2 regions of the Aurantimicrobium sp. MWH-Uga1 genome follow, and region 2 is predicted to be linked to the other one. Evidence: predicted binding sites of a transcription regulator. Region 2 holds the regulator's gene; the other holds the start of a gene.
The links. Region 2 encodes LexA, which represses DNA repair genes until DNA is damaged. Its sites were predicted from a motif close to TCGAACANNTGTTCGA; they were not measured.

Region 1 (4,322 bases), 790 kb from region 2:
TCTGTGACCACGGTTAAGGACGACGAGGAAGCAATTCGTGTGGCCAACAACTCTGACTACGGGCTTGCTGCTGGTCTCTGGACAGCTAACGTCTCTAAGGTGCACCGTTTGGCTCGTCAGATTCGGGCTGGAACTGTCTGGGTGAATTGCTACGAAGAAGGAGATCTCACAGTTCCATTCGGCGGTTTCAAACTCAGTGGCAATGGGCGCGACAAATCACGTCATGCTTTAGATAAGTACACCGAGTTGAAGACCACCTATATCAAGCTTTAATCCACCTTCACCGAAGCCCCCTGAATTCTCAGGGGGCTTCGGTTGTTAACTCTCAACTAACCCAGTCGGAGCTGCAAAAAAAGGGGCGCCCACCTTGTGCAGGTGAGCGCCCCAGTTTTGAGTGTGACTTAGGACATCATGTCCTGAGTCAAGGTTGCGTTTTCCTTCTTGTTAACGATTCCAACAATGAGGCCGATCACAAAGAAGATTGCAGGGAGGGTCACCAGGAACCAACCCAACGGGCTCAGCCCAAATGCGCTTTCGGGCAGTGATGGGTCAACGCCGTCTGCTGCGGTACCTGCAAGCAGGTTGAAGCGAGCAACGATGAGATACATCGCCAAAGACATACCGATTGCTGCCAGTGCTGGAGCAATCTTGCCCTGCCAGACATTGGCGCCTTCGTTCTTCGAGAAGTAAGCAATCACAGCAATGCTGACCAAAATCTCAACCAGAGTGATGGCAAGCACTGCAACAGCGCTGAGCCAGTAGAACAGGTTGAGGATGGGGTCAAGTGCAAAGACTGCGAAAAGTCCAACAACAATGAAGCCGGCGATAGACATGGTCCAGACGCCACCGGAAGGAGCCCCACGACGGTTGGTAGTAGCTAACTTTGCAGGAAGAGTTCCACCACGACTCATCGCGAAGAAGTAGCGAGCACCCGCGTTCTGGAATGCGAGCAGTCCTGCGAACAAGCTTGTGATGATCAGCACCTGCATGAGGGTTGCCATCCAAGGACCGACGTATTCACCAGCGAGGGAGAACAGAACGGCAGCAGGGTCTGCAAGTCCGTCAGAACGCTCGAGAATCTGATCGATAACAGAGGAAGATCCCATGCCGGTCATCATCGCGAAGCTCACAATGGCGAACAGACCTGCGATGATTCCCACAGCCCAATAGGTTGCGCGACGGACGGTCTTCTTGGGGTCTTTTGCTTCTTCACCGTAGATGGCGGTTGATTCGAATCCGATGAAAGAAGCGAATGCGAATGCGAGTGCGATACCCGCGGTTCCAGCAAAGCCACCAGCAAATACGTTTGTTGGAGCGAAGCTTGCTTCGAAGTTCCAGCCTTCTGGACCACCGTTTGCCAGGATGGCAATACCGGTAATCAGCATGGAGAGCACTTCAAGACTGGTGAGAACACCGAGGAACTTAGCACCCACGTCAACGCTGAACAGCGAGAGCAGAGTTACGAAAACCCAACCCACAACGAACCAGACGAACCAGGGCAAATCAACGCCCATACCAGCAAAGGTGAAGCTCATCATTGCGGCAAAGAATCCGTAGATGCAGAACTGGACTGCCATGTAAGCAAGGACGGAAACGAACGATGCAGCCACGCCCATGTTGAGGCCAAGACCTTTACCAACATAAGCGAAGAACGCACCTGCGTTAGTTACCTTGTGGCTCATCGCGGTGAAACCAACGCTGAAGAGCAGCAGGATGATTCCTACGAATACGTAGGCTCCTGGAACAGCAGCGCCATTACCGAGAACTGCGGCAACTGGTACAACACCAGTCATACCCGCCATCGGCGCAGAAGCAGCTACGACGAAGAAGACGATTCCGGCTACACCGAGGCGGCCTTTACTCAGCCCCGCGCCCTTCGCTTCGAGAGTGGATGACATTATTTGATCTCCTCATTGAGTTCATAAAAATCGTTTGGATAGAAACGATGTTCCAACTTTGCCAACAAGTGTTAGCAAGGTCAAGTTCAGAATATAACTTTTGTGAAAAGAATATGGAATATTTTCTGTAAACAAATCATGACAAAAATATGTTTGTTTGGATACGAATGACCTATAAACTCTAATGTCATGAGCACACTTAAAGGTTTTCTAGCCCCCAAAACTCCGTCGGGCAAAAGCGCCATCATTCCAGAGATGCCCTGGCATTACTCCGGAACGCTCCTGACTGTTGAGTACCTCACCGACCCTGCCAACGTCCGAGCCATCCTTCCTGCTGAGTTGGAGCTGGCGGATGAGCAACCTGGCGCTGTTGCGTTAATTTGGGCTGACTGGCAGTCGTGTTCTGATGACTTTGAAGAGTTGCTAGATCCAGACCGCTCGCAGTACATGGAGACCTTCGTGGTCGTGCGTTGCAAGTACGAGGGTGTCACCTATAGCCGCTGCGTCGCTATCTGGGTAACCAAAGACTTCGCAATGGCTCGTGGTTGGTTCCAGGGCTACCCCAAGAAGCTTGGATCGATGCACGCCACCCGTGTTTACAACCGCGGCAAGGCAACTCCACGTCTTGAAGCAGGAGCAAAGTTCGGCGCTAGCCTTGCTGCCTATGATCACCGACTGGCGTCGGCAAAGGTGACCCTCACCGGTCCCGTTGAGAGCAACGGTTTTGTCAACGGCCACAAGATGCTACACAGCCGCTGGGTTCCTTCGATTACTCCCGGCGCAGGGAACTCACTCGACCAGCTCATCACCATGGGTGGTGTCGACCTTGATCTGGGACAGGCCTGGGGTGGCACAGCTGAACTCACCCTCAGTGATTCGCAGTGGGATGAACTTGGTTCACTCCTCCCCGTAGATAAGATTCTTGGCGGTTACTACCGAGAAGTTGGCACCACCTTTAATGGGGGAACCTTGGTTGCTGATTTAGGATCCAACCCGAGTATCTAAATTTGTGCATCTCCCAATCGATGCACATAAAGGACCCCGGTGGGTATCCACCGGGGTCCTTTATTGCTTGCAGTGCTGGGCGGGTTAGTACGCCTCTGCGTATTCTGTGATTTCCCAGTCTGTTACCTCACGGGTTGTGGGGTCCTCAACAGCTGCTTCGTAACGAGCAATCTCATCACGCTTGAGCACCATGAATACATTGACCAATTCTTGTGAAAGCTGGTTGCGCAGTGCGTCGTCGACCTCGAGTGCGTCAAGTGACTGAGTGAAGGATTCAGGAAGAATATCTGCATCTTCGTTGTCGTAGGCCATGCCGACAGCATCTGGTGGGCATTCCATCTCATTGACGATTCCGTCAAGACCAGCTGCAAGGATTGCTGCAATGACAAGGTAAGGGTTCGCCGCACCATCGCCCACGCGAATCTCCAAACGAGTTCCTTGACCACGCTCAGGTGGAACGCGAACCATGCACGAACGGTTGTCATATCCCCAGTTGGAGCGATAGGGGGCAAGAGTGTCGGGGCCCAGTCGCTTGAACGAGTTGATGGTGGGGTTGGTGAAAGCGGTCAGGGCGTTGGCGTGTTTCACAATACCTGCGATAAGCATCTTTGCAGCTGGGGAAAGGTTGCCACGTCCATCATGCATTTTGTTGATGCCGTCTGCGTCGGTCACCGAGAAGTGCAGGTGGAAACCTGATCCACCCTCATCGCTCCAGGGCTTACCCAAGAAGGTTGCGTGCTTGCCACGCTTAGCAATGATGTCCTTGACCGCGGACTTAAAAAAGAACGTGCGGTCGGCTGCATCGAGTGCTTCGCTGTGCCAGAGGTTTACTTCGTATTGGCTAGGGCTGAATTCATGGTTTCCAGCAAAAGCACCAATATTGAGGCTGTCCAACATGCGCATGAGATGCAGGAAGTCACCGTCAGGATCAACCAGTGTTCCCGTCATGTAAACGCGCCCTGTTTGACTCAATGAGCGTTGGAAGTTTCCGATTTCGTCTTTAGTGGAGATGTAGAACTCAAGTTCTGGTCCCACGACGGGGTGAAGGCCAAGTGATTGGTATTTTTCAATAACTTTTTGAAGCACAGAACGGGGGGACATCATGTTGGGTTTGCCGTCAGGATTGAAAGCGTCACCAATGACGTATGCCACACCTGGTTCCCACGCAAGGGGTGAAATAGTGCTGGGAACAATTTGGGTAAAGAAGTCTTGGAGGCCGTCGTTGGCGATGCCGTTTGCCTCGTGGAACTCACCACCAGTTGTGGTGGTCCACACGCCTTGGCTAAAGGCGGGACCGTTGTGGCAAGCTTTGTCGAGCTGACTGACAAGGATGTCCTTCGAGCGAGGGATACCCAAGACGTCTGAGTACATCACGCGCAGAACATCAATCCCGCGTTCGCCAAGGTCATCTCGAAGTTT
Region 2 (4,322 bases):
GTGGAATTCAAAACCTGCTGGCTCACCAGAGTGCACCAAGAATGGGCGTCCAGAAATGTCGACAACAGCCTGAACCAGGGCTTCATCAAGTGGAACAAGTGCGTCACCAAATCGAGAAATACCGGCTTTGTCTCCCAGTGCTTCGCGAATAGCGAGACCGAGAGAAATACCAATGTCTTCAACAGTGTGGTGAACATCAATGTGGATATCACCAGAAGCCTTGACGGTGAGGTCAGAAAGAGAGTGCTTAGCAAACGCTGTGAGCATGTGATCGAAGAAAGGGACAGTCGTCTCGATGTTGCTCACACCCGTGCCGTCAAGATTGATGGTGAGTTCAATGCTCGACTCGCTCGTGGTGCGAGAAATGCTCGCAATGCGCGGTGCCTGTGTCATAGCTCCAGTTTAGTGGAGCTTAAAGAGCGCCATTAATCGAGCCATCAATGGCTGCCAGTGCGTTCAAGAATTCGGTTGTTTCTGCTTCTGTACCTGCCGTCACTCGTAAGTGGTGGGGCATACCGATGTCACGGATGATGATTCCTTGAGCAAGGAGTTTCTCAAAAACATCTTGGGGGTCACGAACCCCGCCAAAGAGAACGAAGTTCGCACTCGAGGGATAAGGCGTGTATCCGAGGGCAGCAAGCTCAGTGACGAGGCGGTCTCGTTGAGAACGAATGTCATCGACCATCGCCAGCATTGCTGGAGTGTGCGCCAGTGCTCCTTCCGCAGCTGCCTGCGTCAGTGCAGAGAGGTGGTAGGGCAAACGCACCAAGCGAAGAGCATCAGTTACAGCAGGATCAGCAGCTAGATACCCCAAGCGGGCACCAGCAAAGGCAAAAGCTTTACTCATGGTGCGGGAGATGACCAGGCGTGGACGACCAGCCAACAATGTCAGTGCAGTGGGCTCACCTTCAGGCGCAAACTCGGCATAAGCCTCGTCAACGAAAACAATGCCGTCCGTCGCATCGTAGGCAGCGGCGATGGTCTCCAAGGAAACAGGAGTGCCCGTGGGGTTGTTGGGGGTACAGAAGAACACGATGTCAGGCTTGTATTCCTTGATGGCTGCAACCGCCGTTGCGGGGGAAATCTCAAAGTCAGCATCACGCTGGGCGGGAATCCACTGCGTACCTGTCCCGGAGGCAATGATGGAGTGCATGGAGTAAGTGGGCGGAAATGCCAACAACGAACGGTCAGGACCACCAAAAGCCTGGAGTAGCTGCTGTATGACCTCATTGGATCCGTTTGCCGCCCAGATGTTCTCTGCAGTCAGCCCGTGACCTAAATAAGTTGCAAGCGCCCTGCGCAGTTCGGTGAATTCACGATCCGGGTATCGGTTGATGCGCCCCAGGGCTGTGTGAATTCGCCCCATGATGTCTTCAACAACCTGCGGTGGTACAGGGTGAGTGTTTTCGTTGACGTTAAGCTCCACGCGCACGTGCTCTTGAGGAGCGCCATAAGGCTTGAGGCCCCGAAGATCGTCGCGAATGGGGAGGTCGTCAAGAGAAGTCACCTCTTCAGTTTAAGCCGTGAAAGAAAGGAAAAACGCCGACTCCCGTCTGGGAGCCGGCGTTCGGAAAGAAGAATACAGAAATAAGTGACTTAGTAACCTGCGGGTAGAGCAATCTTCTGTCCTGCCTGTACAGGACCTTCTAGGTTGTTCAGCGAGACAATCTCTGCCACAACGTCACGGGGGTCAGCGTTGGGTGCGATTTCAGCAGCTAAGTGCCACAGGGTCTCGCCCGAAGACAAGGTCACGTATGTGAAGTCTTGTGATGCACCTTCAGCAGTGGCCACAGCACCACCACTGTTGAGTGCCGCGACAAGGGCACCAATCACGAGAGGAAGCGCGACAAAGGCAGTGAGAATTCGACGACCACGCTTGGTGATACGAAGACGAGTGGTGGGGGTAGCTGCGGGAAGAAAGTTTACGTACGTCACATTGTTAGTGTGACCAGAGCCACGGACAATGCCGGCTTCGCTGCATGGCTCATCAATGTAGTCAGGTTCGACGGGGCGGTGAATTGGTGCGGTGAATGCGAGTACTGCGCTCATGAGATTCTCCTTTTCCTGTTTTTCTCGAATCGGGCCCTCGGCCGGGAGAACCCGATTCGAAGATATATTTCGAAGATATATTCGTATTTCTTCAATGTCAAGTAGATATTGAAGGTTTTTTGGACATTACTTGCGGAATTTTCGAATATGTGTTTGTTTTCTCTACATATTTCGAATACTCTTTCGGTAATGGAGATAGTTCATCACCAACCACGGACATTCCGGTTTGTGGATTGGAACACTCCCAGACAGATCGGAATAAGCCATGACTGAGACAGCAGCTGGCACAAGCAAACGTCGCAAAGGACTGAGCGCAAAGCAGCAACTTATCCTCGACGTCATCACCGCGTATATTGACCAAAACAGCTACCCCCCTTCTATGCAAGAAATCGGGGATGCAGTTGGTCTGTCCTCATTGGCGAGCGTGACCTACCAACTTCAACAGCTAGAACTCGGTGGCTATATTCGCCGTGACCCCAAACTTCCTCGCGCCCTCGAGGTTCTCGGCCAAGGATCAGCTCCTCGCCAGGTCGCCCCTGTGGCAGACAACATCATTCCCCTTGGCGAAGCGGTTCAGGTTCCATTAGTGGGCCAAATTGCCGCAGGTGGACCCATCACTGCCGAGCAGAACACCGAAGATACGATGGCACTGCCTCGCCAGCTTGTTGGTGACGGAGAACTCTTCATGCTCAAGGTCAAAGGCGAGTCGATGATTGACGCAGCAATCTGCGATGGTGACTTTGTCGTCGTCCGTCGTCAACAGACAGCAGAAAACGGTGACATTGTTGCTGCTCTTCTTGATGATGAGGCAACTGTCAAAGTCTTCCGTCAACGTGATGGCCACACCTGGTTGCTTCCTCGCAACAGCAACTACGAACCCATCCTGGGAGACCACGCCACCATCATGGGCAAGGTCGTCACGGTTCTTCGTTCGGTCTAAACACCCACAAACTAATGGCCCGCATGCTGAATACAGCGTGCGGGCCATTGATGTATCTCAATCTTTAGGCTTCGAGCCTACGCAGAACATCCAATACCGGTCCGCTTTGGTTGAAGGCATACAAGTGAATACCGGGCGCTCCCCCGGCCATCAGCTCACGAGCTAAGTTCGCTGCGTGCTCAACACCAATCTCCCGCTGACCTTCAACTGTGGGCTCAATTTCAAGAGCAATCTCCAAATCACTGGGCATATCTTCCCCAGAGATCTCAATCATGCGACGCAAACGTCCAGGGCTAATCACCGGCATGATGCCGGGAATAATGGGCATTCTCAGGCCTGCCTCCTTCGCCTTCTGAGCGAAGGATAGATAGTCATCTGCATGGAAGAACAACTGACTGATGGCCAGGTTTGCTCCCGCAGCTTCTTTGGCCAGCAAAACATCAATGTCTTGGGTCTTAGAACGTGACTGAGGGTGCCCATTAGGGAATGCGGCAACACCGATACGGACAAACTCACGTTTTTGGCTCAGACGTGTTGCGCCGGCGTGCCACCTGGGTTCTTCCACAAACACGAATGGTTCACGTTCAGCTTGAACACGGTGAATGAGCTGTGTGAGTTCCGCTGCACTACCGAGGTCTCCCAGGAAGTCCTCGCCTTCCTGTGTGCCTTGTGGCGGGTCGCCACGCAGGGCGAGGAATGATCGTACACCTGCGTCGAGAAATGTCCGTACGAGCTCATTGGCGCCCTGATAGGACTCGGCAACACAGGTGAGGTGCGCCATCGGCTCAACATCGGTGTTATCCAGAATATATTTCACGCACTCCAAGGTGGCATCTCGAGAAGAGCCTCCTGCACCATAGGTAACGGAGATGAAATCTGGACCTGATGCGGCAAGTTCCAGAATGGTTGCGTGCAGTGCATCTCGGAGTTCGGGGTTGCGTGGTGGGTACACCTCAAAAGAAAAAGGCACGCCAATACTCAGTTCACGAGAACTAGACGGTGATGCGTTGCTCATATTTTCCTCGGGACACTCATCGCGAAAAAGACAACATATAGTTATCCGCGAAGCGTGGGCCGGGCTCGGCAGCCGCTTACACCTGAATAAATCAGGTAGAAGAATGTTATCAGGCTGTGCGTTCCTCTGGCTCAATCACTGCTGAGCTCAAGCGAGGGACAACGGTAGGAGTTGCGTTTTCCGTGACGCACTCTGCCGTGATGATGACTTTATGAATCTGGTCGGTTGAAGGAACCTCAAACATGATGGGCCCAAGGACGTTCTCCAGAATGGCACGCAAGCCACGGGCACCTGTCTGGCGCAGGACAGCCAAGTCAG

Region 1: AURUGA1_RS07005 (acetoacetate decarboxylase family protein) is a predicted target of LexA. The motif match lies at 2,040-2,055, and genes of this name have one in related genera.

What each region holds. Positions count from the first base shown of each region.
Region 1 is NZ_CP030929.1:1,414,393-1,418,714, reverse strand. Features, by position in the region: gene AURUGA1_RS07015 (aldehyde dehydrogenase) at 1-273, shown strand, start outside; gene AURUGA1_RS07010 (APC family permease) at 402-1,898, opposite strand; gene AURUGA1_RS07005 (acetoacetate decarboxylase family protein) at 2,088-2,903, shown strand; gene AURUGA1_RS07000 (glutamine synthetase family protein) at 2,988-4,322, opposite strand, start outside.
Region 2 is NZ_CP030929.1:599,818-604,139, reverse strand. Features, by position in the region: gene hisB (imidazoleglycerol-phosphate dehydratase HisB) at 1-393, opposite strand, end outside; gene AURUGA1_RS03125 (histidinol-phosphate transaminase) at 413-1,507, opposite strand; gene AURUGA1_RS03120 (hypothetical protein) at 1,597-2,049, opposite strand; gene lexA (transcriptional repressor LexA) at 2,315-2,989, shown strand; gene AURUGA1_RS03110 (methylenetetrahydrofolate reductase) at 3,054-4,004, opposite strand; gene clpX (ATP-dependent Clp protease ATP-binding subunit ClpX) at 4,114-4,322, opposite strand, start outside.